3 regions of the Blautia sp. MB18-30 genome follow, and region 1 is predicted to be linked to each of the others. Evidence: riboswitches for the same ligand, from Rfam matches in the RefSeq annotation. Region 1 holds a riboswitch; each other region holds the start of a gene.
The links. Region 1 has a riboswitch for cobalamin ahead of NCY57_RS01925 (ABC transporter permease). Riboswitches for the same ligand answer to the same signal wherever they lie in the genome.

Region 1 (10,228 bases):
ACAGAAAAGATAACACATCAAGATGTAGGACAGATGGATATGTATATCCGTATGTATGATGAATTGAAACGTAGTGAGGGCGATAACCCAACAATCGGTATTGTTCTTTGTTCCGATACAGATGATGATATTGCCCGTTATTCTGTTATGCATGGCAATGAACAATTATTTGCTTCCAAGTACAAATTATACCTGCCGACAAAAGAAGAACTGAAAGCGGAGATTGAAACTCAAAAGGCAATGTTTTATCTTCAGCAGCAGGATAATGAAGACAGAAACAAAAACTATACTTTTAACATTGAATGAGTTAAAAAGAAATAAAATAAGAGTATTTGATCAGAATGAATTTCTTCATGATGGGAATCGATTCCGAGGGTATGCTGATCTCAGCAGTACCTGAGGAAGATGGTCATGAAGGACTGAACCTTCTGATGGTAGATGACAGAATCCCGGCAGGTGCAAAGCTGTACTAAAATTAGATATAAAACAAGAGCACTTCTCAGAGTTAATAATCAGAAAACCGAGAGGTGCTTTTTTCGTGCTAAAAAATATATCCCGGCAGTCAACTACTGCAAAACAGTATATAACAGTTGACAACAGTATTACACTGTTATATACTGTTTACAACAGGAGGGAACATATGAAGATTATAATCAATAATACATCGATGGTACCAATTTATGAGCAGATCATGGAGCAGATCAAGGCGCAGATCATCTCCGGAGAGTTAAAAGAAAATGATATATTGCCGTCCGTGAGAACAATGGCAAAGGAACTGAAGATCAGTGCACTTACTGTGAAGAAAGCATATGACAATCTGGAAGCAGAGGGCATGACAGTCACAGTTCATGGGAAAGGAACGTATGTAGCGGCTTCGAATACACAGCTGATGGAAGAAGAGCGCAGGAAAGAGGTTGAGGCGGATCTGGAAGCAGCAATTCAGAAGGGAAGGCGCTGCGGAATGAAGGAGGAAGAGATCCGTTCGTTGTTTGAACTCATCATGGAGGATGAATGATTATGTTGGAGATCAAAGGAGTAAAGAAAAGCTACGGTGAATTTCAGTTAGACTGTTCGTTAAATGTAGAAAAAGGAAGAATCACCGGTCTGGTTGGAGAGAACGGAGCCGGTAAGAGTACTTTGTTCAAGGCAGTGCTCGGACTCATTTCTTATGATGCCGGTGAGATAAAGATCCTGGGAAAAATACCGGAAGAGTTAAGTGAAAAAGAGAAAGAAGAGCTGGGAGTTGTCCTGGCAGAAACCGGATTCAGTGGATACTTGAAAGGGAAAGATGTTGAGGCAGTCCTTGCCAAATTGTATCCAAAGTTTGAAGCAGAAAAATTTCATCAGATGTGTGAAGAATATCAGATTCCGTTGGATAAATTTATAAAAGAGTACTCAACAGGAATGAAAGCAAAGCTGAATCTGATCATTGCATTGACACATCAGGCAGAATTCCTGATGCTGGATGAGCCGACAGCAGGGCTTGATGTCGGAGCGAGAGAAAGGATGCTGGATATTTTAAGAGAGTATATGGAAGAAGAGCCGGAGAGAAGTATCCTGATCAGTTCACATATTTCTTCGGACTTAGAACATCTGTGTGATGACATTTATGTGATACATAAAGGAAAGATCATACTTCATGAAGCGATGGATACGATTCTTGAAAAATATGCAGTGTTGAAGGTCAGTGAGGAACAATATCAGGCAGTGGATAAAAGGTATCTTTTGAAAGAGAAAAAAGAGTTTTTTGGAGTTGCCTGTCTGACGAACGAGAAGCAGTATTATATAGAAAATTATCCGGAAATCGTAGTAGAGAGCGGATCACTCGATCAGGTGATCCTGATGTTGACAGGGGGCGAAAGATGATGAAAGGAATCAGAGGGCTTTTGGAAAAGGATTTTCGATTGTTTTTTCGACAGGGTGGTAATCTTTTTTTGGTGTTAGTGTTTGTAGCATTGTTTTTTATACTTACAGGAAAAACGGCAGCTGCTTTCATTGCAATGTATATCCCATCTGTTCTGGCGATATATTCAGGTAATACGATCAGTTATGATGAAAATGGCCATGGTTACACATATTTATTTTCTTTACCTGTAAATAAAAAAATATATGTCAGAGAAAAATATATTTTTTCCTTTATCATGACAGCATGTGGATGGTGCATTGGAATGATCTGTGCAGGAATTATGGTACTCATAAATCCTGAAGAGGTGTTTGATCTGGAAATGCTGGCAATGGAGTTGATCACATTTTTTGTGTTTCAGGCAATTGCGGGAATTATGATCGCGATCAGGATAAGGTTCGAAGGAGAGAAAGGGCGAATTGTGCTGCCAATTGCAATTTTAATTATTTTTGCGATTTGTTATACAATTAGATCTTTTGTGAAGACTAACTTGGGATTAAAAGAAAGTATTCTGCATATGATAGGGGGAATCGGGGATTTTGAAATCGGGATTGCCCTCATTGTGCTAAGTCTGCTTATATGGTTTGCTTCGTATAAGTATAGTATGAGCGCCATGAAGAAGAAAGAGTTTTAAGATAGGCGTGGCAAAAATGATCCATTAAAAATAATGATTATAAAGATGTAATAGCTACCAAAAATATGAGAAAAACTTTGTGAAAAAATAGGCTTGTGTTTCGTAAGAGTCCCTTGTAAAATAGCGGACAAGGATGAAAAGAAAAGGAGATTCTTATGGGAACTAATGAAAAAGATATGACTGCCGGATCTCCCGGAAAACTGATCATAACTTTTGCCATACCAATGATGCTTGGAAATATTTTTCAGCAGTTTTATACAATGGCAGACACCATGATCGTCGGACAAGTGGTAGGAGTTGAAGCACTGGCGGCAGTAGGTGCCGGAGATTGGCTGGTATGGCTGGTGTTGGGGATCATGACAGGTATCACACAGGGTTTTTCTATTCTTGTATCTCAGTATTATGGAGCAAGGGAAAAGGAAAATCTGAAATGTGCAGTAGCGAAAAGCTATATCATGACAGCATTACTGTCTGTGGTCGTACTCGCAGTAAGTGAAGGTACAGTTTATCATGTTCTTTTATTTTTACAGACACCGGATAATGTCATTGATCTGACAATGCTATATTTGCGGCTGATCTTTGCAGGAATCCCGATCATAGCTGCTTATAATATATTTGCAGCGATCCTTCGGGCACTTGGAAACAGCAGATCACCGTTGATCGCAATGACAGTGGCGGCAGTGATCAATGTGGGACTGGATCTGTTGTTTGTGGCGGTTTTTGGCTGGGGTATAGCCGGAGCAGCAGTGGCGACCGTTATCGCACAGGGATTTTCAGCCTTGTACTGTTTGATCGTATTACGTAAAATCCCGGATATCCGCCTGGAAAAGAAGGACTTTTACAGGCAGCCCTCTATGAGCCTGCGGCTTTTGGAACTGGCGGTTCCTCTTGCGATACAGAATGTGATCATCTCCGTGGGAGGACTTGTGGTACAGTATGTGATCAATGGATTTGGTTTTCTGTTTGTGGCGGGATTTACGGCATCGAACAAGCTGTATGGGGTTTTGGAGATGGCTGCCGTTTCATATGGATATGCTATTACAACCTATGTAGGCCAGAATCTTGGTGCAAAAAAATACCAGAGGATTCGAAAAGGCGTGCGCAGCGGCACTTATATGGCAGTGCTCACTTCGGCTTTCATTTCCGGCATGATGGTACTGTTTGGACGTAATGTACTGTCCCTGTTTGTATCCGGTGAACCGGATCAGACCCGACAGGTATTGGATATAGCATATAAGTATTTGTTTATCATGGCTGTCTTTTTGTGGGTGCTGTATCTGCTGTATGTGTATCGTTCCGCTATCCAGGGCCTGGGTAATACTTTGATTCCGCTTGCCAGCGGCATTGCAGAATTTATAATGCGTGTCAGTGTTGCGCTGCTGCTGCCAAAACTGATCGGTGAAGATGGAATATACTATGCAGAGATCTGTGCATGGAGCAGTGCAGCTGTTTTATTATTCGTAAGTTATATGATCATTATACGGAAATATAAAGAAGTCACCGTTCATACATAATGTTATTTACTTAAGGGATCTATAATAATACAGGCAGAAAATATACGGGTTTCACTATGAAATGTTCAGATATTTTATATTTGACAAAAAACTATTTATATAAAAAGAAAAGTATGATATTATAATACTTATTCATTGCAACTATGAAAATTGAATAGTCAGAAGGGTGTACAAAGTACTTAATAAGGAATCTGGTGAAATGCCAGAACAGCCACCGCTACTGTGACAGGGACGAAAACCAAAATATCACTGGAGAGATCCGGGAAGATGGTAAGTAGGAAGAACTGGAGTCAGGAGACTTGCCTTTTTGACAGAAGAATTCTGATTCGGATGGGATACAGAAGGAATAAGCTCTGCCTGAGGTGGAGGTTTGTTTTTTGTGCTGATATGATGCTGGATCATATCAGCTTTTTTTATTTTAAAAACAATAAACAGATAAAAAATGAGGAGAGATGAAGATGGGAAAAGTAATTGCAAAGCGTTTTATATTTATGATTCCGGTAGTGCTGGCGGTTACATTTATTATTTTTATGCTGAGTTTTATATCGGCAGGTGATGCTGCCAGAGTGCTGGCGGAGAAAAAATATGAGCATCCGTCACCGGAGCAGGTAGAAGAAGTACGGCATGAGGAAGGACTGGATCAGCCGGTGCTGGTACAATACGGGAAATGGCTGGATCAGGCACTTCATGGCGATTTTGGAAAATCATATTCTACCAGAAAACCGGCTTTTGAGGAATTAAAAAGATATTTTCCACAGACATTTAAACTGGCAGTTACTTCGTTTTTATTGTTGATGATCGTATCAGTCCCTCTTGGAATTTTGTCGGCAATTTATGAAAACAGAGTTCTGGATAAAGTCATTCGCATTTTGTCGTCCCTCAGTGTATCTATGCCGTCTTTCTGGATCGGTCTGATGCTGCTCTATATATTTGGAGTAAAGCTAAAAGTGATTTCCGTGATCGGAGGAGATGCCGGAGGCATCCCGATTCTTGCGGCATTTGCCATGGATATCAGTTTCTTTGGAATTATGACGAGATTGATCCGTACCAATATGATACAGGTGCTGAAGCAGGATTACATACGTGCCAGCAGAGCTAAGGGATTGTCATCTGTAAATGTAATTTTGCGTCATGGTCTGAAAAATATCCTGATTCCTGTGCTTACACGTCTGGTATCAATTGTGATCGGTTTTTTCTGTGGCTCAGCTGTGATAGAAAGTATTTTTTCAATTCAGGGAATCGGAAATCTGGCATTGAAATCCGTGATCTCAAAAGACACTCCGGTGCTGCAATGTTTTATCTTTATTCTGGCTGTTGGCATTGTAGTATTAAATTTTCTTGTGGATATCGCCTATTCTGCGATTGACCGGCGAATCCAGTTAAAGTAAAGGAGAGATCATAGAATGGGAAGCAGAAGAAAGCAGAAAACAGAAAAAAGCATGATCCAGAATCTGTACTGGAAACAGGTATTCCGGTCACCGAAAACAAAAATAGGATTGATGGTGGTCATAATTTTTGCATTGGCAGCTATTTTTGCACCTGTACTGGCGCCGCATGATCCACTGCTTGTGGATGTTTCGATAAAATTAAAGAATCCGTCGGCGGCATATCCTTTAGGTACTGATCAGCTGGGACGATGTATTTTATCAAGACTTCTCTGGGGCAGCCGGTATTCACTGAGCTATAGCTTTACGGTGCTTCTGATCACCGTATGTGTCGGGGTGCCGATCGGACTGTTTGCCGGATATGTAGGTGGAAAAATCGATTCCATAATTATGAGGATCATTGATGTATTTATGGCTATGCCGGTCTTTATTGTGGCACTTGCCATTGCAGGAACCGTAGGAGCCAGCGGCGCTCATCTGATCCTGTCCTTATCGGTCGTATCCTGGGCAGAATATGCAAGGCTTGCCCGAGCATTGACACTTCAGGAAAAAAATAAAAATTATATGACCGCACTAAAAGCCGGCGGCTGCGGCCACGCAAGGATCATATTTAGGCATGTATTGAGAAATATCCTGCCATCTGTAATCGCACTGGCAACAATGGAAATCGGTTCGATCATTCTGTCAATTGCCGGTTTTTCCTTTATCGGCCTTGGTGTGCAGGCACCGACACCGGAATGGGGGATCATGCTCAGTGACAGTAGAAGTTATATTCAGACTTATCCAAGACTGATGTTTTATCCGGGCATACTGATCATGATCATTGTTCTGGCATTTAATTATCTGGGGGAGGGAATACAGAATGGAACAGCCCAAAAATGATGTTCTAAAGGTAAAAAGACTACATGTGGAGTTTCAGACTTCTCACGGAATGGTTCATGCAGTAAAAGATGTCAGCCTGGAAGTAAAACGCGGAAGGATCCATGCTCTGGTGGGAGAAAGCGGAAGCGGCAAGTCAGTTACCTCTCTGACGATCATGAATCTGCTTGCAGGAAATGGAAAGGTGATATCCGGAGATGTGACACTGAACGAAAAGAGTCTTCTGAAGTTATCAGGAAAAGAAAAACGACAGTTATACGGAGACAGGATCGGAATGATCTTTCAGGATCCGACCGCTGCTCTCGATCCGCTCTTTACAGTTGAACAACTGCTTCTGGAAGGACTGAGAAAACATCGCAGAATGAGCAAAAAACAGGCAAGGGAAGCAGCGTTGGAAAGTCTGCGGATGATGAATCTGCGTGATCCGGAAGAACTGATGAAGAAAAAACCTTACGAATTGTCTGGTGGTATGTGCCAACGTGTTATGATCGCCATTGCCATGTCCATGAAACCGGATTATCTGATCGCAGATGAGCCGACGACAGCCTTGGATGTAACCGTACAGAAGCAGATCCTGGAAGAAATCTATCAGCTATCCAGGAAAGAAAATCTGGGCGTGTTATTTATTACGCATGATCTGGGTGTGGTGGCAGAGATCGCAGATGATGTTTCGATCATGAAAGACGGCGAAATAGTGGAAAACGGAACGGTTGAAGAGATCTTTTATCATCCGCAGCATTCATATACAAAAAAACTGTTGGATGCAGTTTTATAGGGGAAAAGTATGAGTACGTTACTAAAGACAGAACATTTAAAAAAATATTATGGCAAGAAAAAAATTGTGAAGGCAGTGGATGATGTAAGTCTGGAAATCCATGCAGGATCATCCATGGCCCTGATCGGTGAAAGTGGAAGTGGTAAAACTACATTCGGAAAGCTGATCGCCGGCCTGGAGAAACCTACAGATGGAAAATTCTGGTTTCAGGGACAGGAAATGCAGGATTTGTCTGAAAAGCAGTTTCGTCCATATCGCAAGAATCTTCAGATGGTCTTTCAAAGCAGCAGCGGGGTATTTGATCCCGGTTATACCATTGGAGAAAATATTCTGGAAATTTTGAAATTACATGAAAAACTGCAAGAGGGTGAGTATGAAGAGCGAGTAAAGGAGGCTTTGATCCAGACGGGGCTTGATCCGGATATCCGCAACCGTTATGTTGGACAGATTTCAGGAGGTCAGTGTCAGAGAGCTAATATTGCGAGAGCATTGGTATTAAGACCGGAACTTGTGATCTGTGATGAACCGGTATCCAGTCTGGATTATTCCATACGAAAGCAGATCCTGCATCTGTTAAATGAGCTGCAGGAAAAATATGAGATGACCTATTTACTGATCACTCACGATCTGTCCAACGTTCCATATCTCTGCAAAGAGGTGGCTATTATGTATCAGGGACGCGTGGTCGAGTTTATTGATCATACGGACAGCTTAAAGGAGACTGCCGTACATCCTTATACAAAAGATCTGTTTGATTCTATTCCGGTAAAAGAACCGAAAATGCGAAGAATCGGATCGCAGGAAAAGAAAATATTTTCAGATACCATTCCGGAACAGGGCTGCCCATATCAGAACCGGTGCAGAAGATGTACAAATATATGCAGAGAGCATATACCGGAATTGACAGAAATTGAAACAGGACATTTTGCGGCATGTCATATGCTGTAAAATATAAAACAAACAAAGGAGAGGAAGAAATGAAGAAAAGACGTGTAGCAAAATTGATAGCATTGAGCATGGTGGCGGCAACTTTACTGACAGGTGTCAATGTACAGGCAAAAGAGGAAAAAGTAGTTACGGCAATGACATCCATTGATCTGACTCCTGAACTTTGTGACCCTATAAAAAGTGGTCCGGACTTTCGTCTTTATGAAATGATCTATGATCCTCTGGTACGTTACGGAGAAAATGGAGAAATCAAACCGGCATTGGCAGAATCCTGGGATATCAGCGAAGATGGCACAACCTATACGTTCCATTTAAGAAAAGATGTGAAATTCTCGGACGGCACAGAGTTTAATGCAGACAATGTGATGTGGAATTATAACAGATGGGTGGAACAGGATGTGATCGGTAACTTTTCAGCCAAACTGGAAAATGTTACAAAGGTAGATGATTATACTGTAGAATTTAAGTTCGCAGAACCATGTTATACTCTGCTGATCGAATTCAGCTATCCAAGACCGTTCCGTTTTACCTGTGAAAGTGCACTGGATGAAGATGGAGAATTTTGTCAGGAAGTGGGTACCGGAATGTGGATGATCGACAGTTATGAAAGCGGTCAGGAGGTTGTCCTGGTACCAAATCCTAATTATTACGGTGAGAAACCAAATATTGATAAAGTAGTTCTGAAACAGGTGGTAGACGGTGATGCCAGAGTGATGGCACTTCAGAGTGGAGAGGCAGATCTGAATCTTCAGGATATTCCATCCGAAAGCTTCAGTATTATCCAGGCAGATAAAAATTTATCGACAGAACAGCAGGTTTCCACACTTTCTTACTATCTGATCGAAAATTATGATACACCGGCGCTTCAGGATGTAAACGTACGTCAGGCACTGAATTATGCAACAAATAAAGAAAGCATTGTAAATGATCTGCTGGATGGTTACGGCAATCCTGCAACCGGACTTATGTCTCCGACAGTTCCTTATGTAACAGAAGAAAACAGCAAGGGCTATCCATATGATCCGGATAAAGCAAAGGAACTGTTAAAGGAAGCAGGATATGAGGATACAGATGGAGATGGTATTGTAGAAAAAGACGGAGAACCACTGAGCCTCAGACTGGTATTCCAGACTGAAGAATATGCTTCATGGAAATCTCTTTGTGAATTCCTGAAATCTGAATATGAGAAGGTCGGTGTAGGTATTGAACTGGTAGAAAAAGAATCCGCAGCTTACTATGATGAGATCTGGAACACCAGAGATTACGATCTGTGCATTTACCGCAGCTATGAAGATTCCTGGATGCCTCATGGATTCCTGAAATCAATGTTCTATGCGGAAGATGGAGCAAAGGCAGTAAACTGGTACGATGAGGAGCTGAACAAAGATCTCGGAGAAGTATTAAAGACACAGGATGAAGAAAAGCGGACGGAATTATACGATAAGATCCTCACACGTATCAATGATCAGGCAGTAACAGTACCGCTGTATTATCCGAACCGTGATTATATCTATAACAATACCAGACTGACCAATGTAGAGCTTGCACCGACTGCCTATGAAGGCATTAACTGGGCAACACTGGATGTAGTGGAGTAAAAAAATGTTTGAAAAGATCGAGAATAAATGGACAGAAGATTCCGGTGATTATGATGATATGATCCAAAAACAATTGAGTAACAAAAGAACGGTATCTTACTGGACAAAAGAATTGAAAAGACTTCTTGGACCTGAGCCCCTTCGTATTTTAGAAGTGGGCTGCGGCCCGGGTTTTATGAGCATCATAGCAGCGCGTCTGGGACATGATGTAAAAGCGATCGATGGTTCATCAGGAATGGTAGAAAAAGCCAGAAGGAATATGCGACAGTATCATCAGCAGGTGGAAATCTGTGAGGAAGATGGTGTAACTTTGCCATTGGAACAGGAACAAAGCTATGATGTGATACTTTCCAGAGATGCGGTGTGGACATTATATGATCCGGAAAAAGCTTTCAGACGCTGGAAGGCTGTATTAAAACCAGGTGGAAGGATCATTTATTTTGATGGGGACTATCGGACCGTCGAACCCACATTAAAAAATAAGATCCATATGAAAATTGCTGATTTTCTTATTTATGTTACAGAAAGAAAAACATATGGATCTGACGTGAAGGAAAACAGCGGAATTTATGAAAAGCTGCCATTTACATCG
Region 2 (10,228 bases), on a different contig from region 1:
TACCAGTTTCCTCAACACCCATACGTGCCAGTACTTCCGCATTCTCTTTGATCTTCTTGCGGATGCAGGTGATGATCTTTTCTCTCTGGTCCATAGACATTGTCTTAACTACCAGCTGAGCCTTCTTGGCTGCTTCGATAGCATCATTCATATCCTTGAAAACGCCATGTTTTCCGGCCGGAGCATCTGCAATCTGCATCTTTGCCATAACTTCCTGTACAATTTCCTGTACCATATTCTCACTTATTGGCATGAGATTGTCCTCCTTAATATTCCGTCAAAAAATTATTTCAGGCCAAGCTGAGCCATAACCTGTTTTGTGATCTGAGCAACGAGTTCTGCATCGTTGTTTGCAGCAGCCGGAGCCTCACCCTGAGGATCAGCAGCGCTTGTTCCGCAGTCTTTTCCAACGAAATCATACTGATATCCTGGGAACTGTTTGTAGTCCTCACTGTGGCATGCACCACCGCAGTTGTGGCAGTTCTTGCCGTCTTTGTTCAGGCAGAGGCTTGCCGGATGTTTACCAGGCATACCAAATTTACGACGGATCGCATAGAGTTTCTCGATGTTCTCTTTGTCGAATTCCTTCGGTCCGCCAAGGAGCTTGGTCTGATACAGAAGCTGTGCGTAGAACTCTACAGACTCCATCTTCATGTATGCAGCGTTAAGGTCTGTGCTCCATGTAAGTGCTCCGTGGTTCTCAAGAAGTACTGCATCAAAGTATGGAAGGTATTTCTCAAGGTTGTCCGGAATCTCCATTGTGGAAGGTGTACCATACTCAGCGATCGGAACGCATCCAAGAGCGATAACTGCCTCCGGCATGATCGGCTGTGTAAGCGGAATACCTGCGATTGCGAAAGATGTTGCATAGATCGGATGAGCATGTACAACAGATCCTACGTCCGGTCTCTTCTCATATACTCTCATATGCATCTTGATCTCAGATGATGGTTTGAATCCCGGGTTAGCCTGGATCACATTACCCTTGCCATCTACTTTACAGATGAACTCTGGTGTCATGAATCCTTTGGATACACCAGTTGGTGTGCAAAGATATTCATTCTCAGCTATCTTAACAGAAAAGTTTCCGTCGTTAGCTGCAACCATGTTACGGTTGTAGATTCTCTTACCGATGTCACAAAGCTGTTTTTTGATTTCAAACTCGTTTACCATGCTTAATTTCCTCCTTGAGCATTGGATTGCACTATTTTGTTTCTGAGAACATTTTACCCCATACCACAAAATAAGTCAAGGACAATCCGTTGTTTTATGTTGGTTTCTTGTTGTATTTTGTGTTGTTTTTATTGTTTTTTATATTTTCTGTTTGTAAAGGATCTTTTTTCTGTAATCCTGTATCTCTCAGCCGCCGATCTGGCAGTCCAGGCTGCATACCGCATGCACTGCATTCTTTAGCATCTGCATATGTTCTGCTGTAGGCGGAAGGATTCCTTCCATTAAATAGGGTCTGCCAAGTCCTTCATATTTATCCTGCCCCAGTCTGTGGTACGGAAGAAGATGGATCTTGTTTACGCCCGGAAGGGATGCTGCAAATCTTGCGATCGCCTGGATCTCTTCCACAGAATCATTAAATGTGGGGATCACCGGAACGCGGATCACCAGTCTGGTTTTTCCGTAGAGCGCAACCCTTCTTGCATTCTCCAGCATCAGTCCGTTGGCCCGTCCTGTGAATTCTTTATGTTTTTCCTGATCCATATGCTTGATATCCATCAGATATACATCCAGATAGGGAAGTACCTGTTCGATCTTTTCCCATGGGGCACAGGCCATACTTTCTACCGCTGTGTTGATCCCTCTCTCCTTTGCCGCGCGAAGAAGATCTCTGGAAAAGTCCGCCTGACACATACATTCCCCTCCGGAAAGGGTGATCCCGCCTCCGGAACGATAATAATAGGCACGGTCTTTTTCCACCTCTTCGATCATCTCACGAACTGTCACGTCGCGGCCGATCACTTTATCTTCTCCCAGAACCTTCATGTTCTGGATCCGGTATTCCTGTGATTCCGGATTACAGCACCAGCGGCAGCGAAGAACGCAGCCCTTCAGGAACACGATGGTACGGATACCCGGTCCATCGTGTACTGAATATTTCTGAATATCAAAGATCCTGCCCTTTGTATCCAAATAGTCCATTCGTTACTCCTTTAGAAGCCCTGCTCAGTACGTCTGATGATATCGTCCTGCAGAGATCTGGAAAGTGTAGTGAACAATGCGCTGTAGCCTGCAACACGTACAACCAGATGTTTGTACTTCTCCGGATGCTTCTGTGCATCCAGAAGTGTTTCTCTGTCAACAACGTTAAACTGCATATGCATACCCTTCTGATCAAAGTATCCGCGGATCAGTGCTACGAATTTCTCCAGTCCTTCTCTTCCTGCAAGTGCTGACGGATGGAATTTCTGATTAAACAGTGTTCCGTTGGATACGATAAAATGATCCAGGCGGGATACAGAAGTTGCCGCAGCTGTCGGTCCCTTCACATCCTTACCGGCTGACGGGGAAACACCATCTGCTACCGGAGTATGTGCGTAACGGCCATCCGGTGTTGCACCGGTCTGTCCGCCAAGAGGAACGTTTGCAGATACAGGATAAAGTCCTGCCTGATAATGTCCGCCTCTCGGGTTCATATATTTCTGAAGCGGCTTGGTGTAAGTATAAGCCACATCTCTTGCAAAATAATCCACATCCGGGATATCGTTTCCAAACTTCGGAACCTCCTCGATCATCTTGTGGATCTCTTCGAATCTTGCTTTCTTCTCCGGAGATGGCTCTGTTCCGAGAGCTGCTGTCATAACAGCTGTTGCGGTCTGCTCATTTACGCTGATGCCATTCTCCTGAAGCTTCTGCATAACGATGGTGGTGATATCTGCTGCAGACTGTGCATCGATACCCTTGCCGTAGTTCCATGCCAGAGCCTCCTTCAGCTCTTCCATGGTCATCTTCTTTTCTTCATATACAAGTTTGCGGATCGCATACAGAGAATCTGCCATGTTTGCAATACCAAATCCCTGAGGACCTGTAAAGTTATAAACAGCTCCGCCTTCCTGAACGGATTTGCCTCGTTTCAGGCAGTCATCCACCATACAGGAAAGGAATGGAAGCGGACATCTCTCCGCATGTGCCACATCAATGGCATTATCAGCATTTACAAGCAGGGAAATGAAATATTCCATCTGTTTCTTATATGCATCATAGAACTCATCGAAGCTCTTCATCTCTGTGACATCGCCGGTCTGGACACTGATCTGTACCCCTTTGTCCATACCATTAGAGAAAACCATCTCCAGCGGACGGCACATGTTAAAGAATGCAGCGTCATGCCAGCCCTCTGTCTTACCTGCCTTCTGCGGTTCTACACAGCCGATGATGTTATATTCTCTGGCATCTGCAAGAGAAAGGCCGCGGTTCTGCAGTGCAGGAATGATAACCTCATCATTGTAATAAGCCGGAAGTCCGATTCCTGTTCTTGTAAGCTCTGCAGCCTTGATCAGGAATTCATGTGGTGATCCGTTCCATACTCTTACAGAAAGAGACGGTGCCGGAAGGTGCACATGCATAGACGCCTGGATGCACATAAAGGAGAGATCATTGGTCACATCCTCGCCATCCTTGTTCTGACCACCTGCGATCAGGTTCTGGAAAAGGCTGTAGCCTGCAAAGCCTTCTGCAGATGCAGCATCACGGCATTTATTCAGGTCGTTTAATTTTACCCATATACAGTCCATCAGTTCCTGGGCAAATTCTCTGGTAAGATTGCCTGCTTCCATATCACTCTTGTAATACGGATACATATACTGGTCAAAACGTCCCGGAGAAATAGAATGTCCGCTGCTTTCCATCTGGATCAGCTGCTGTACAAACCAGAAAGACTGGCACGCCTCATAGAAGTTACGGGCGCCCTTCGCCGGTACGCGTGTACAATTGGATGCGATCTGAAGGAGTTCCTGTTTTCTGGTCGGATCCTGACACTGATATGCCATCTGCTCTGCGAGCTCGGCATAACGATGTGCATAGTCAATAACTGCCTGACAGCTCATGATAACTGCTTCCAGGAAACGGGATTTCTTTGCGTAATCACCATCTCCTACATTACACTCATCCAGTTCCTTCTGAGCTTTGGCAATGATCCCTTCATAACCGATCGCCAGAACTTCTTCATATTTAACGGTTACGTGTCCTACACCATTGTAGAAATAGTTTCCAGGTGTAAAAATATTGTGGTCAATGGCAAGAATCGCTTCCGGTGCCATGTAGGATGTTGCAAGCTCACTGGTAGTCTTGCCTTTCCAGTATTTATGTACCTCACGGAGCTCCGCCTTGGTTTCCTCCGCAATATAAAATGGATCGGCTGTTCTGGTAGCCACTGTATCCAGCTCATCCTCCAGCCACTGGAAAGAATACTCCGGAAACGTCTGACATCCTCTCGGCGCCAAAGTGCTGCTTCCAACGATCAGCTCCTCATCACGGATGATGATCGGAATGTTGTGCAGGATGTGGGCAAATGCCTTGGCTCTGCGGGTGATGATCGGCTCGTCTTCTGTTGCTTTGTAAGACTCTGTGATCAGTTTTGCTCTGGCAGATTCGATCACCGGCATCTTTGCATAAAGATTATCTACAAGATGTGTGATCCTGTCTGTTTTCGGAACATCTGCTATATGAAATTTCTCCATGATTCTCCTTTCTCATAACCGGTTGTTTCTGATGATCTGTCTGCCTCTACGCTTCCAGAACCGCTCCTGTCCGGCTATGTGCTCATGTAGTTTTATTATACCTTACCCCTACTTCGATGTCAACGAAATCCAACATGTGTTTCTAGCTGTTTTTGTGGTTTTTATCGGTTGCGCCCTGTTGATTTTATTTGTTTTTTGTATTTTTATGTTTTTCTCTATTGACTTTGTTTTTCTGCTCTGCCATACTTGGATTTATATAGGAATTCCTTTGTTTTTCAGAAAAAATTTATGCAAAGTGGACATTCGTATTCCGCTCTGTCACATGTTCTCAAACAGTAAAAGAGGTGTATTTTTATGTATCTTTCTGATATGCATACCCACTCCATCGCCAGTGGTCACGGCACGGAATGTACCATCACCAACATGGCACGCGCAGCTGCCGAGAAAGGTCTCCGGCTTCTCGGGATCACTGATCACGGTCCCGGCACTCTGGCAGCCGGAACTTCCTCCTATTTCCGCAGCCTTACCTATTCTCCCAAAAAACATTTCGGTGTAGAATTACTCTACGGAATTGAACTGAATATCCTTGACCGCAGCGGAACGGTAGATTTAGATCAGGAATTATTATGTAAACTTGATTACGCCATTGCCAGCATGCATGCCTGGAATTACCGCTGCGGTACCAGAGCCGAAAACACAGAAGCTTTTATCAATGTAATGAAAAACCCCTGTGTAAAGATCCTCGGACATAGTGATAACACTCATTACCCGGTTAATTATGATGCGCTTGCAAGGGCTGCCAGGGAAACCGGCACGATCTTTGAGATCAACGAAGCTTCTCTTGCACCTTATGGCTATCGTGGCGACACAAGAGAAAACTGTTTCGAGATCCTTCGATGTTGCCGCAAATATGATCTGCCGCTGCTTCTTTCCAGTGACAGCCATGGCCCGGAGCATATCGGAGATTTTACCTGTGCTGCTGAGTTTGTTCATCAGGCCATGTTTCCGGAACAGCTGATCCTCAACAACCAGATTCCCAGACTCAAGGTTTTTCTCCAAACCAGAGAATGATCTTCTGTATCTTTTCCGACAGATAACAGATATTGTCCCCCAAAACAAAACAGGCCAGTTCAAACACAGGAATATACATTTTCCTGTATCTGAACTGGCCTGTTTTTTATTTTTCCCGCTGCTTCCGTACAATTTCCGCAAGCTCGCTATATTTACCTGTAACATATCCAAAATTTTCTCTTCTGTGAGGAAGCTTGCATTCGGTGCAATCTTTGATCCCGCTTTCCGTAAAGCGGAAATTACCACCACATTTATCTCCCAGTGCATATAAAGGGCAATAGCAGAACAGACAATTAAAATTCTCCGGATTTGCTCCTTTATGGCACGGAAAATACTCACAGTTTTTGTGGCTGAAGTAAGAGTATTCTTTGCCTTCCCAGTATGGTTTCTCCATGGCTCTTTTCTCCTCTCCTGACATAACCACACATAATTTTTTCCTATAAAAAAAGAGGTAGCGATGCCACCCCGGGGTAGAAATATAATCCGTTCATGAGTGCGCGGAGGGAACGAATGTATCCGGAGTAGTATCGCCTGCCATTTAATCATGTATAATTCATATGAACAGGCGCATTCCATAAAAAAATGCCTACTCTCGTAAAAAAGTAGACAACGTCCCAGGGGTGCGGAGTCCCTGAAATGGTTGTTACACTTTACACGGAAGTTTAACCTCGCCATAACAAGCAGGTTTCCTGGCTCCGGGATCATGGCTCCTCTCTCCTTCTCATACATACGTACAATGGACTATGAGATTCGCTCCTCCGTTACAGTGACCGGATCGCTCAGGTTTCACACCTGATTCCCTTTTCTGTGGACTTCTGATAATCAATATATAACTGTCAGCTATCCTCAGCACTTGCTATGTTCAATATGGAATTATACTGACATCATAATAACATCCTGTTAATTATATGTCAATACTGTTTTTAAAATTTATACATTTTTGAGCATATTTTGTTGCTGTTCATTCCGTTCCATGGGTTTTCAATATTTTTCCTGCCGTCAAAAACAGCCCGACAAACTGCTGTCGGGCTGCTGTATTTTTATTTTCTGTTGTACGTTCTTATTATACAAGACGTCTTACAGATACAATTGTTCTGTATGTAGCATCATTGCTAATCTTGATCCCGTCCTGAGAGTTCGATGCATGAACGATCTGGCCATTACCCATGTAAATAGCCACGTGCCCGCCATAGCAGATCAGATCTCCCGGCTGTGCATCTGCGTAGGATACTTCTGTACCTGCATTCTGCTGCTCATAGGAGGTTCTCGGAAGGCTGACTCCGAAGTTCGCATAGACACTCTGTACAAATCCGGAGCAGTCTGCACCATTGGTAAGGCTTGTTCCGCCCCATACGTAAGGATTCCCCACAAACTGTGTAGCATAATTCACAACAGAAGATCCGGAACCACTGCTGTAAGAAGAACTGTCACTGGCTGAGGATGTGTCCTCTTCATTAGATGTGTCCTCTGCACTTTCTTCAGATGCATCTGTGCTGTTATCGTAATCTGCGTCTGCATTATCCTCTGTATTCTCAGTATCCTCGGACGCATCATCATTCTCACCATTGTCTGCATCTTCATCCACAGCCTCGGTGTCATCTTCAGCAGTATCCTCATCTGCATTCTCGATCACGTCGCCGTCCTCATCGTACTGTCCGTCTTCGCTCTCGTCCGCCTCATCCTGCTGTGCTTCCTGCTCTGCCTGGCGTCTTGCTTCCTCTTCTGCCTCAGCCTGCGCTCTCGCTGCTGCTTCAGCCTCGGCCTGACGTCTTGCCTCTTCCTCTGCTGCAATACGCTCAGCCTCTAATCTCTGAAGCTCTGCAGTCTGCTCTGCAAGAAGGTTGGCATAATCTGTAGCCTGCTGCTGTGCGTAGGCAATCTCATTATCATAATCTGCGGATGTGGCACGCTTCTCATCCAGCTGTGCCTGCAGGTTCTGGGACTCTGCCTCATATTCCTGCTTCATTCCCTCCAGCTCTGCCTTCTCCTGTGTGTACTGTGCCTCCAGGTTTGCCACCTGCTGGATCGTATTGGAATATTTTTCAAGACTCTTACGGTCCTGCTCATAAGTTTTCTGTGTGTACTCTGCTCTTGTAAGAAGGTCAGACAGGTTCTCTGCATTCAGCATCATCTGGAACCATGCATCGTCTCCACCCTTCTCATAGAGATACTGGATACGTTTCTTCATTGCCTCATACTGTTTCTGCTTGGCATTTTTGGCCTTCTCAAGGTTGGTCTGTGTAGATGCAATGTCGGCTTCCTTATTGGAGATATCTCCCTCCAGTGTCTGGATCGAAACCATCACGTTTACAAGATTGGCATCAAGAGTTGAAATCTCGCCTTCAATCTGTGACTTCTGTGAGGAAAGCTCATCCAATCTGGAATAAGTCGCATTCAGCTGTTCGTTGGTCGCATCCATCTCCTGCTGAAGCGCTGCCTCATCTTCTCTTGTTGCGCTTACGCTGACTACCTGTGCTCCGCTGATGATGAGCGCCAGTGTCAGACATAATATCCTTTTCTTCATGACTGTTCACCCTCGCAATCTGATTCTAATTTAATACAGCGGATCTGACCATCCGCTTCGTTGGTTTTCTTTGTAATACTTTTGCAATATCTTGTTTCAATCTTTTTATATATTAACACAGTGTTATTTGGATTGCAAGGATTTTCTATTAATTAGTTTAAAACTTTGTAACATTTATTAATGATTTTGACATTAAAAAAGGAGAACCCGGGTTATCTCAGGTTCTCCTCTCACGTTTCTTATTGCTATTTGTTACATACAAATTTCTTTCAGCACATCCTGATCAGAACAGATCTGCAAGGATCTGATTGGCTGTCTTGTTCAGATATCCGTTGGGATCGGAAAGAGTGCTTCTGTTCCATCTGAAGTATGCACCGTTTCGGATATAGTTACCACTGGATTCATGATAGTCATATTTGCTGGCTCCAGGATACCTAGACATATAAGTTTCTGCCAGCTTGATCGCCTGGCTTCCGTAAGTTCCGCTTGGTGTCGGTGTTCCGGAAATCTGTACGCCGGCATTCGGTGTACAGTGGAGGATCACAACACTCTTATCGGAACACTGTCCGAGAACGATCCAAGTATGTCCGCTGTTGTATCCGATATCTCCCGGATAAAGCTTCCAGTTTGAGCTTGCCAGCTGAGACTGGGAAACAACGGTACCCATTCCCTTGCCGGAATACAAAGATCCAAGATTTCCGGAAACATCCGTGTACATAGGTCCACCGGATCTGCTCTGCATGATCTGATATACAGACCATCCTACAAAGCCGGAGCAGTCAAGGCCCTTCTGTTCTGTAGCTTCACTGAGATCCATATAATATCTGTAATTATAGGAGCTGGAATTGCTGTCATACCACTGTTTCCATTTTGGACTGATGCCCTTTCTGGTCGCATCTGACCAGTTGTGGCCGCCGCCCCATACGTAAAGAGTCTTTCCTACCGGAAGTAATGCATTGGCAAGGAAATTCTTGATGGTCCTGGAGCTTGTAACTGTAGTAGTGCTTGGATTGGTATCCAGGACACCGTTGCTGCCAAATGTATACTTCTTGCCATCGATCGTCTTCGTTCCCGTAGCCATGACACCGGTTGACGGATCGAAATAATATTTATATCCTTTTTTGGAATTTGTGACCCAACCGGTAGCCATCACGCCGCTCTTGCTGTAAAAATAATAGGTATCGCTGCCGATCTTCTTGAAGCCCTTATACATAGCTCCCGTGTTTGGATCAAAATAACGCTTCTGCTGTTTCTTATTCGTTGCCCAGCCCTTTGCCATAAAGCATTTGCTGGTAAAATATCTGGTCACATTCTTCTTGTCTGTAAGGAATACACTTCTGGCTGCAGCACCACTGCCTCTGTAAAAATAATATTTCTTATTACTGATCGTGGCCCATTTCGTTGTCATATATCCGCTGGTGGGATTAAAATAGCGGGTATTGTTCTTACTGTCTGTAAGCCAGCCTGTTGCCATATAGCCCTTGGCACCGTTGACATTATAAAAATATCGTTTGCCCTTGGAATCCTTAGCCCAACGCTTCATCTGCACGCCTGTGGATTTATTAAAAAAATATTTCTTCCCGTTCAGTGTAAGCCAGCCTTTTACCTTCTGGCCGTTCCGATAATAATAGGACTTTCCTTTTTCTGTCTTAAAGCCGTTTTTGGTCGCAGCCTGTACATCTGTTGCCGTTGTATGTACAGTTGCTCCGGCTGCAAAGAACATCAGAACAAAAAAAAGTCCCCAGAGTTTCCATTTTCTGCTTAATTTTCGCATACATACCTTCCTTTGATAGATAGATCATTGATATTTACTATTTCTTAAGTCCGACTGATCGTAAACGTTACAATTTTGTTACAATTTTACGTCCATATTATATAACATTCTTTACGGTCCGTCAACTCTTTCCTTTTCTTTCAGAAAAATCATCATCCAGGTATTACCAAT
Region 3 (10,228 bases), on a different contig from region 1:
GTGGACAGCCAGCGGATCGCAGCTACCCAGGATGGATCGGAAGTCACAGCAGAAAACAGTACCGAAACGGCGAGCGGACAGAAATCCGCCGGAGAGGATTCCGGTGAAGCTGAGACTGCATCTTCCACAGAGCAGAAGATCGATCTGAACACCGCTGATGTATCCCAGCTTACTACTCTCACAGGTGTAGGGGAGTCCAAGGCCCTGGCGATCATCGCTTACAGGGAAGAGAACGGTCCCTTTACTTCAGCAGAGGATATCATGAATGTACCAGGCATCAAAGAAGGAACCTATGAGAAGATAAAGGATAAAATAGCAATAAAGTAAGGAGCGCTAAATGAGCAGGAAAGTATTGGTAGTAGATGATGAGAAACTGATTGTCAAGGGACTTCGCTTCAGTCTGGAGCAGGACGGAATGGAAGTGGACTGTGCCTATGACGGAGAGGAAGCACTGGAAAAAGCAAAAGCAGGAGAGTACGATATCATCCTTCTTGACCTGATGCTTCCAAAAATGGACGGTCTTGAGGTATGCCAGCAGATCCGTGAATTTTCCAATGTTCCGATCATCATGCTTACAGCAAAAGGAGAAGATATGGATAAGATCCTGGGTCTGGAATACGGAGCTGATGATTATGTCACCAAGCCTTTCAACATCCTGGAAGTCAAAGCCCGCATCAAGGCGATCATCCGCCGTGCAGGCAGCAAACAGGACAAGCAGGAGAAGGCCAAGACTGTGGAAGTCGGAGAACTGAAGCTGGACTGCGAAGGACGCCGCGTATTTATCTCCGGAAAAGAGATCAACCTCACAGCCAAGGAATTTGATGTGCTGGAGCTGCTGGTATTCAATCCGAACAAGGTATACAGCAGAGAAAATCTTCTGAATATCGTATGGGGCTATGAATATCCGGGAGATGTCCGTACCGTAGATGTACATATCCGCCGCCTGAGAGAAAAGATCGAGGCCAATCCCAGTGAGCCGAAATATGTACACACCAAATGGGGTGTGGGCTACTATTTCCAGGCATAACCTGTGAAGTTCAAAAAGAACGGCAAATTTTTCAAAAGTCTCCGCTTTCGTATTCTGATCATCCTGATCATACTGGGAATCGTACCGAGTGTCATCGTAACGGAAATGGTCATTGCCAACTATGAAGATCGTGCCATTGCCAACCGTGTGCAGAGCATGGAGAACATCTGTGACATCATGTGCGACCTGCTGATCAAGGAGAATTATCTGAATGACACCAGCTCTCAGACGGTGAACAGCAAGCTGGAATTACTGTCCAACAGCTATGGTGGCAGGATTCTCATTGTAGACAGGGATTTCAGGATCATCAAGGATACCTATGGCGTGGATGAGGGCAGGACTCTGGTTTCCCAGAAAGTATTGAACTGTTTTAAAGGAGAAGATGCCTACCAATATGATTCTGACAGCCAGAAGCTGATCCTGGCAGTTCCGGTAAAAAGTCCGGATGTAAAACAGGTGCAGGGTGCCATGATGATCATGGCATCTTCCAGTGAGGTGACAGCAACTATCCATGAACTGGAGCAGAAAGGGATTCTGATCATCGGTATCATTGTAGTGCTGGCCATTTTTCTTGGGTATATTCTTTCCACGATCCTGGTGAAGCCATTTGCCAGGGTAACGAAAGCAATCGAGGACCTTACAGACGGATATCAGAATGAGGAGATCTCGGTACCGGATTATACAGAGACAGCTTTGATCACAGATGCATTTAACAAGATGCTTTCCAGAATGAAGACGTTGGATGAATCCAGACAGGAGTTTGTATCCAATGTGTCTCATGAGCTGAAGACACCTATGACTTCAATGAAGGTTCTGGCGGATTCGCTGGTAGGACAGCAGGGGGTTCCGGAGGAACTGTATCAGGAATTTCTTTCTGATATCACAGAAGAGATTGACAGAGAGAACAAGATCATCACCGATCTGCTCTCCCTGGTAAAAATGGACAAAAAAGCAGCAGATATGAATATCAGCAATATGAATATCAATGAGCTGCTGGAGAATATCCTGAAGCGTCTCCGTCCTATTGCAGATCAGAGAAGGATTGACCTGATTCTGGATTCGTTCCGACCGGTAACCGCAGATGTGGATGAGGTGAAATTTACCCTTGCCATCAGTAACCTGGTCGAAAATGGCATCAAATACAATGTAGATGAGGGATGGGTCCGCGTAACACTGGATGCGGATCATAAGGATTTCTATGTGACAGTTGCAGATTCCGGCCTGGGAATACCGGAAGATTCCATTGAACGGATCTTTGAGCGTTTTTATCGTGTGGATAAATCCCATTCCAGAGAGATCGGCGGAACCGGTCTTGGACTTGCTATTACAAGAAGTTCTATAGCCATGCATCATGGGATCATCAAGGTATCCAGCAAAGAGGGCGAGGGAACCACATTTACCGTGAAGATCCCGCTGTCCTATATCCCGTCCTAGGAGGTACAGCATGAAAAAAACGATTTTGATCATCTGTGTGGCCGCTGCCTGCATCCTTTTTGGTCTGGTTGCTTTCATAGGTTTGTCGGGAAGAAATAAAAACGAAGAACAGCAGTATAGATTTTATTATATCAACAGCGATGAAACGAGACTGAAAGAAGAAAAATATACTCCGGAGAAGGAAACAACAGAAGTGATGCTGCGCAATTTTTCCGAGAGTCTGAATAACCGTGAGACCCGGGAAGACGGAATCTCACTTTTTCCGGATGGGGTAAAGATTTCTTCTTATTCCATACAGGATGGAGTCCTGAACGTAGAATTCAATGAGGCCTATGATAAAATGTCACGTACCAGGGAACTTCTGGTGCGGGCAGGTATAGTGAAGATCTTTTTACAGGTTCCAGGAGTAGATTCTGTGGAAATCTATGTGGGTAAAAAGCCGCTGACAGATACCAGGGGTGAAGAAGTGGGAGCCATGAACAACGACACCTTTGTGGAGTTTTCCGGGTCCGATGGGGATGTGTACAGCTATGACACCTTTACTTTGTATTTCACAAATAAAAACGGAGATAAACTGGTAGCGGAACAGAGAAGTGTCCGCTACAGACGAAATCTTCCGAAGGCTACGGTGGTTTTGGAGCAGCTTGCAAGAGGTCCGCTGGAAAAAGGACATTATCCTACAATACCGGAGAATTCAGAGGTACTTTCCCTGACGAGAGCAAACGGAATCTGCTATGTGGATTATAATTCCGTATTTCAGGATTATGCGCTGGATGTTTCGGAACAGATTGCCGTGTATTCGGTGGTAAATACGCTGATCGCGGCAACGGATGTGGACAAAGTTGAGATTTCCATCGAAGGAAACAAGGAAGTGACCTTTGGCCAGAATATGCAGCTTTATAAGTTCTATGAATGGAACGACAGCTTGCTGGCACACACAAAGGCTAAAAAAGAATAGAAAAAATAAAACATTTCAAAATATCAGAAAACGGGAGAACATTTATGGCGAAACGGCCGATGTGTCTTTTGTGTTTTCTTATGATGCTGAGTCTTGGCACACTGGAGCTTATGGGGATTTCTCTGATCAGGGGGAATCCCCTTCCGTTAAATGTGCAGGAACAGATCGAAGCGCACCCTGGTTCCATGATCTGCGGGGAGGTGGAACAGCATGAAAACACAGAATTTTCCCAGTCTGTTTATCTGAAAAAAACATATCTTATCCATCAGTCAAAAAAATTTCCAATTGAAAATGTAAGAATATTCCTCAAAAAAGAAGAAGATCTGAAACCCGGAATGCGGATACTGGTCAAAGGAACGCTGAAAAGAGTGGAAGGCCCTGCGAATCCTGGGGGCTTTGACAGCCGGCAGTATTATGCCTGTCGTCATATTTATTATTTTATGAAGAACGCTGTGCTCCAAAAGAAAACAGCAGTGTATTCCGGCTACAGGCAGCTCCTTTTGGAGATAAAAGAAAGCTGCAGGCAGATTCTGAAGGAAGCAGCAGGAAAAGATGCGCCTGTTTTTTGTGCCATGACGCTTGGAGACAAACAGGAGCTGGATCCGGAAATACAGATGCGCTATCAGCTGGCCGGGATCATACATATCCTTGCCATCAGCGGGCTCCATATCAGTATTCTGGGAATGGGACTTTATAACCTTCTGAAGAAGATGGGACTGGGAATCTGGCCTGCCGGGATTTTTTCTCTGGGAGTGATGCTGCAGTATGGGATCATGACCGGAGGGAGTGTTTCCACCATGCGGGCAGTAACTATGTTTTTGATCGCCATGGGAGCCAGGATCACCGGACGGATCTATGACATGATGAGTGCTCTTTCCGTAACTGCCATGATGATCCTTGTGGAATCTCCGGCCTATCTCCTGGACAGTGGATTTCTTCTGTCCTTTGGCTGTGTTCTGGGAATGGGGATCGCTGCGGAAAAGCTCTGTGCTCTTGCAGGAGCGGAGAAAAAATGGACAAAGGCACTGGTAAGTCCTGTAGCTCTTCAGCTTGTAACGCTGCCGGTGATGCTGAAATTTTTCGGAGAAATCTCTATTGCCGGATTTATCCTGAATCTGCTGGTGCTTCCAAGCGTGGGTTTGGTACTGACTGGAGGAATGGCGGCGCTGCTACTGGGGATTTTCAGTATTCCTGCGGCAAAACTGGTAATCCTGCCGGCAAGGGTACTGCTGCTTTTTTATGAATATCTCTGCAGTCTGGCAGGAAGATCAGGATGGAGTACCTGGATCGGAGGGGAGCCGGAAATATGGCAGATTCTGGTATATTATGGCTTTTTGATCACAGTTCTGTTTATGGGGCAGTATATAAAAGAACAGCTCCGGAAGAAAAAAGCAGTCAGTGAGGAAACGGAGTTATCAGAGGAGCGGGCGGAAGCAGGTTGCCGGAAGCTACATGCTATCCGGATAACAGCCGGTATTTTTCTGGCAGTCGGAATCCTGATACTGGGATATCATCCAACAGGAAGTCTGAAGGTGATCTGCCTGGATGTAGGACAAGGTGACGGTATCCTTGTGGAGACTCCGGAGGATCACCATTTTCTGATCGACGGAGGAAGCAGCAGCCAGTCGGAGCTTGGAAGATACTGCCTTTTGCCGGCATTGAAAAGTCAGGGGATTTCCTGGCTGGATGGGATTTTTATTTCCCATACAGATCAGGATCACATCAACGGTGTGAAGGAGCTTCTGGAATATATGGGAAAAGGTCTTACAACCATCCGGGCCGGATATCTGATCCTGCCTGCCTGGGCGGAAAGACCAGATGCGTGGAGGGAGCTTGCAGAGGTAGCAAAAACAGCCGGAGTTAAGGTCATGACAGCAGGAAAAGGGGATGAGCTGCCTTGCGGCAAAGTATCTTTTTCTGTTCTGTGGCCGGAGAAAGATGCCACAGGAAAAGATGTGAATGAGGAAGCTATGGTGATGGAGTTGTCTTTTGGAGATTTTCAGATGCTTTTTACCGGAGATATCGGTGCAGATACGGAGAAAAAGCTTCTGGCAGCCGGGGGGCTTGAGGATGTTGACTGTCTGAAGGTGGGACATCACGGTTCCCGTTATTCTACCACAGAAGCATTTCTTGAGAAAATAAAGCCGGAAGTGGCGATCATTTCCTGTTCGCTCACTAACACCTACGGACATCCGTCACCGGAAACCGTAGAGCGGCTTAAAGCGGCCGGAAGTCAGGTGGAATACACCATGAAAAACGGTGCTATTACCGTGGAAACAGATGGAAAAAAGCTTAAGATCGGAAGGTTCCGAAAAAACAGGTGACTTTTGAACACACTTGTTGTAGAATAGACAGGGTTTATGCAAAAACAAAGTACTGAAAATGTGCAATACAAGATAAGGAGTTTTTATTTATGAAATATGATGTACTGATCGTAGGAGCAGGTCCCGGTGGAATCTTTGCGGCCTATGAACTGATGAATAATGATCCGGAGAAAAAGATCGCGGTTTTTGAAGCTGGTCATCCTCTGGAAAAAAGAAAATGTCCCATCGACGGAAAGAAAGTAAAATCCTGTATCCACTGCAAAACCTGTGCGATCATGAAGGGATTTGGCGGTGCAGGCGCTTTCTCCGACGGAAAATATAATATCACCAATCAGTTTGGCGGAACTCTGTACCAGCATATCGGCAAGGATACAGCCACAGAGCTGATGGAATATGTAGATAAACTGAACCTGATGCATGGCGGTGAGGGAACCAAACTTTATTCTACCACAAACAGCGAGATCCGTAAGCTCTGCCTTCAGAACGGCCTGCATCTTTTGGATGCATCAGTCCGCCATCTGGGAACAGATATCAACTATGTGGTGCTTCAGAACCTCTATGAAAAAATGAAAGACCATGTGGACTTCTATTTTGACGCATCTGTTGACAAAGTAGAAAAAACTGAAGACGGTTATGCAGTTTTTGTAGGAGATGAGCGTTACGAGGGAACTTACTGTATCATCTCCGCAGGACGAAGCGGAAGTAAATGGATGGAGACGGTATGTACAGAGCTTAAGATCCCGACTCTTTCCAACCGTGTGGACATTGGAGTCCGTGTGGAGCTTCCGGCAGAGGTTTTCAGCCGTCTGACAGATGAGCTTTATGAGAGCAAGATCGTTTACAGAACTGAGAAGTTTGAGGATATGGTCCGTACCTTCTGCATGAACCCGCGAGGTGTTGTCGTGAATGAAAATACCAACGGTATCATCACAGTAAACGGTCACAGCTACGAAGATCCGGCAAAGCATACCAACAATACAAACTTTGCCCTTCTGGTATCCAAGCATTTCTCAGAGCCGTTCCATGACAGCAACGGATACGGTGAGAGCATTGCAAGACTTTCCAATATGCTTGGCGGTGGTGTTATGGTACAGCGGTTTGGAGATCTGATCCGCGGAAGACGAAGCACAAAAGCCCGTATTGAGGAAAGTTTCGTAACACCTACACTTTCTGCGACACCGGGAGATTTAAGTCTTGTTATGCCGAAACGTATCCTGGATGGCATCATCGAGATGATCTATGCTCTGGATAAGATCGCACCGGGAACCGCAGATGATGATACTTTGCTTTATGGCGTTGAGGTTAAATTCTACAACATGGAGGTCGAGATCGACGAAAATCTGGAAACCTGCCACAAGGGTCTCTTTGTTATCGGAGACTGTAGCGGCGTGACCCATTCTCTGTCCCATGCATCTGCCAGCGGAATCTACGTAGCCAGATACCTGGAGCAGGAGTATTTTAACAGATAAACTGCAGAGCAGTTTATCTGTTATGAGCAAGTAGCGAAGCGGATTGCGAATATCCAGTGTAAGACAGTCCTTTTCTGATATCAGGGTGATGACAGAAAGGGGCTGTTTTTTATGCAGGATATGCATGAATATTGGAGAAAGTATTCTGATAATAACTGACAGATACAGGGAGAAAACCGGTTACTGTTCACTGGTAATATTTCGTGAGGTGTTTTTTGTGAGCGAAGATCACAGAAAACCGTGAATCGTCTGACATCAATCTTGACAAATTTGTGAGTTTGTGGTAAAAGTTAGATAACCAGGTAAAAGAAAATATGTGCAAATGTTATAATGATAAGGTTGCATCCAGTCGGATGTGCAAAAGAGAATCCGGTGAGAATCCGGAACGATACCGTCACTGTGAAAGGGGAGCTGCTTTTATAACCACTGGGAGACCGGGAAGGGAAAGCAGCGTGGAACCAAGTCAGGAGAACTGCCTTATTGTGAGATCCAGGGATTCGCGGTTTACGAATCGGTATTCTCCATAACAATACAGAACTTCTTTTTATGTATTTGTATTGCGCAGAGAATCATGTGTGAGCAGGCGGCCGCAGAGAGCTGCTGCTTTTTTGTACATATCAGTATTCTGGAAATACATGAAAAGAGGACAATGAGAAATGAAAAGAAAAACAATGTTAGCTCTGATGCTCGCAGTTTCCATGACATGCTCTATGGGTGCGGCTACAACAGCAATGGCAGCAGAGGATTCTGCTACAGAAGAGAACGCTGAGGCAGCTGATACCACAGAGGCTTCTGATGCAGATCAGGAAGCAGCAGATAATGTAGCAGCTCTGATCGACAAGATCTATGTACAGGAAAGAAACGACACAACAGATGAGGACTGCAAGGCAGCCAAAGAAGCATGGGATGCTCTGACAGATGCTCAGAAAGAACTGGTAGAGGGTGAGAATGCAGATCCGGATTATTTCGGACGTGACACAGGAGATGCTTCCAAGGACGATCCGCGTAACCAGGATGAGATCGGTGAGAATGAACTTCTTGTTGTAAGCTTTGGTACTTCCTTCAATGACAGCCGTGCAGAGGATGTCAAGGGAATCGAGGATGCTCTTGCAGAAGCTTATCCGGACTGGTCTGTAAGAAGAGCATTTACAGCACAGATCATCATCAACCATGTAGAGGCAAGAGATGATGAAGTGATCGATAACATGCAGCAGGCTCTTGACCGTGCAGTAGAGAATGGTGTTAAGAATCTGGTTGTACAGCCTACCCATCTGATGCATGGTGCTGAGTACGATGAGATGACAGAAGCGATCAATGGCTATAAAGATAAATTCGAGTCTGTAGCTATCGCAGAGCCAATGCTCGGTGAGGTTGGAGACGATGCAACTGTGATCAATGATGACAAGAAAGCCGTTGCTCAGGCGATCACAGATACGGCTTGCAAAGAGGCCGGATTTGACAGCATGGATGCAGCAGCTGAGGCTGGCACAGCATTCGTATTCATGGGACATGGAACATCTCATACAGCTAACGTTACATACGATCAGATGCAGACACAGATGGAAAACCTTGGATTGAAGAACGCATTCATCGGTACTGTAGAGGGTAAGCCGGAAGATACAGCCTGCGACAAGGTTATCGAGAAGGTAAAAGAAGCAGGATACAAGAACGTTGTTCTTCGTCCGCTGATGGTTGTTGCCGGAGACCATGCAAATAACGATATGGCCGGTGATGAGGAGGATTCCTGGAAGAGCCAGTTTGTAGCATCCGGAAACTTCGATAAGGTTGACTGCCAGATCGAGGGTCTTGGAAGAATCGAAGCAGTTGAGAAGCTTTATGTAGAGCATACAAAGGCAGCCATCGATTCTCTGGGAAGCACTGAGGAGTCCGCAGATTCTGATGCAGCAGCAGATACAGAGGCTGATTCTGCTGAGGAGTCCGCAGAATAATAAATATAAAAATATCTGAGTGAGTTCAGATACCTATAAGAAATCAATGTAACTGCCCGGAAAGATCAGGAAGACTGTTTTCCGGGCAGATTGCTGTATCTATGGAAGGGAGAAGATTATCATGAAAAAACGCTATGTAAACTTAATTCTTGCAATGGCAAGTGCATCAGTCCTGGTGCTGGGCTCTGTGCCTGCGATGGCAAAAACAGATGAAACAAAAACAGAGTCCGGTGAGGAAGCAGAAGCTTCCGAAGAAAAGGATACAGATGCAGCCAAAGCAGATACCCTGGAAGATGGCGTTTATACAGCAGAGTTTGGTACAGACAGCAGCATGTTTCATGTAAATGAGGCCAATGACAAAAAAGGAGAGCTCACGGTCAAAGATGGCAAAATGACCATCCACGTAAGTCTGGTTTCCAAGAAGATCGTTAACCTGTTTGCGGGAACTGCCGAGGATGCCCAGAAGGACGGAGCAGAGATCATTGAGCCGACCACAGATACAGTGAAGTACAGCGATGGTTATACAGAGGAGGTTTACGGATTTGATATCCCGGTACCGGCCATTGGTGAGGAATTTAACGTGGCGCTCCTGGGAGAAAAAGGCAAATGGTACGACCATAAAGTCAGCGTAAAGAATCCTGTAAAAACCTCTGACGACAAAAAATCCGAAGGGAAAAAACCGGAAGAGCTGAAGCTGGAGGACGGAACCTATGAGACGGATGTAACCCTTACAGGCGGAACAGGAAGAGCATCTGTAGAATCTCCAGCTAAAGTAGAGATCAAGGACAAAGAAGCTACGGCAACCATCATCTGGAGCAGTCCGAATTATGATTACATGATCGTGGACGGCGAAAAATATGAGCCGGTGAACAAAGACGGAAACTCCACATTTGAGATCCCGGTCACAGTCTTTGACGCAGAAATGGAAGTGACTGCAGATACTGTAGCCATGAGTACTCCTCACGAGATTGAGTATACCCTGAATTTTGATTCTTCGAGCATGAAAAAGGAAGAAAAATGAAAAAAATAATTTCATACATATTTCTGACGCTGACCCTGATCCTGGG

Region 2: it holds a riboswitch for cobalamin, as region 1 does, so the genes downstream of both, NCY57_RS06410 (cysteine-rich small domain-containing protein) here and NCY57_RS01925 (ABC transporter permease) in region 1, are expected to answer to the same signal.
Region 3: it holds a riboswitch for cobalamin, as region 1 does, so the genes downstream of both, NCY57_RS06475 (sirohydrochlorin cobaltochelatase) here and NCY57_RS01925 (ABC transporter permease) in region 1, are expected to answer to the same signal.

What each region holds. Positions count from the first base shown of each region.
Region 1 is NZ_JAMOYY010000003.1:30,177-40,404, reverse strand. Features, by position in the region: gene NCY57_RS01955 (PDDEXK nuclease domain-containing protein) at 1-306, shown strand, start outside; partial or broken gene NCY57_RS01950 (methionine--tRNA ligase subunit beta) at 354-473, shown strand; gene NCY57_RS01945 (GntR family transcriptional regulator) at 641-1,015, shown strand; gene NCY57_RS01940 (ABC transporter ATP-binding protein) at 1,018-1,866, shown strand; gene NCY57_RS01935 (ABC-2 transporter permease) at 1,863-2,537, shown strand; gene NCY57_RS01930 (MATE family efflux transporter) at 2,693-4,051, shown strand; cobalamin riboswitch at 4,199-4,372, shown strand; gene NCY57_RS01925 (ABC transporter permease) at 4,510-5,439, shown strand; gene nikC (nickel transporter permease) at 5,455-6,318, shown strand; gene NCY57_RS01915 (ABC transporter ATP-binding protein) at 6,299-7,090, shown strand; gene NCY57_RS01910 (oligopeptide/dipeptide ABC transporter ATP-binding protein) at 7,100-8,038, shown strand; gene NCY57_RS01905 (nickel ABC transporter substrate-binding protein) at 8,068-9,636, shown strand; gene NCY57_RS01900 (class I SAM-dependent methyltransferase) at 9,641-10,228, shown strand, end outside.
Region 2 is NZ_JAMOYY010000010.1:19,030-29,257, forward strand. Features, by position in the region: gene NCY57_RS06385 (aldehyde dehydrogenase family protein) at 1-253, opposite strand, end outside; gene NCY57_RS06390 (class II aldolase/adducin family protein) at 286-1,173, opposite strand; gene NCY57_RS06395 (glycyl-radical enzyme activating protein) at 1,360-2,151, opposite strand; gene NCY57_RS06400 (glycyl radical protein) at 2,163-4,688, opposite strand; gene NCY57_RS06405 (phosphatase) at 5,043-5,759, shown strand; gene NCY57_RS06410 (cysteine-rich small domain-containing protein) at 5,866-6,153, opposite strand; cobalamin riboswitch at 6,422-6,591, opposite strand; gene NCY57_RS06415 (C40 family peptidase) at 6,823-8,283, opposite strand; gene NCY57_RS06420 (N-acetylmuramoyl-L-alanine amidase family protein) at 8,567-10,057, opposite strand.
Region 3 is NZ_JAMOYY010000010.1:39,222-49,449, reverse strand. Features, by position in the region: gene NCY57_RS06505 (ComEA family DNA-binding protein) at 1-327, shown strand, start outside; gene NCY57_RS06500 (response regulator transcription factor) at 338-1,027, shown strand; gene NCY57_RS06495 (sensor histidine kinase) at 1,031-2,461, shown strand; gene NCY57_RS06490 (GerMN domain-containing protein) at 2,472-3,419, shown strand; gene NCY57_RS06485 (DNA internalization-related competence protein ComEC/Rec2) at 3,464-5,743, shown strand; gene NCY57_RS06480 (NAD(P)/FAD-dependent oxidoreductase) at 5,833-7,212, shown strand; cobalamin riboswitch at 7,532-7,706, shown strand; gene NCY57_RS06475 (sirohydrochlorin cobaltochelatase) at 7,869-9,161, shown strand; gene NCY57_RS06470 (hypothetical protein) at 9,283-10,182, shown strand; gene NCY57_RS06465 (ABC transporter substrate-binding protein) at 10,179-10,228, shown strand, end outside.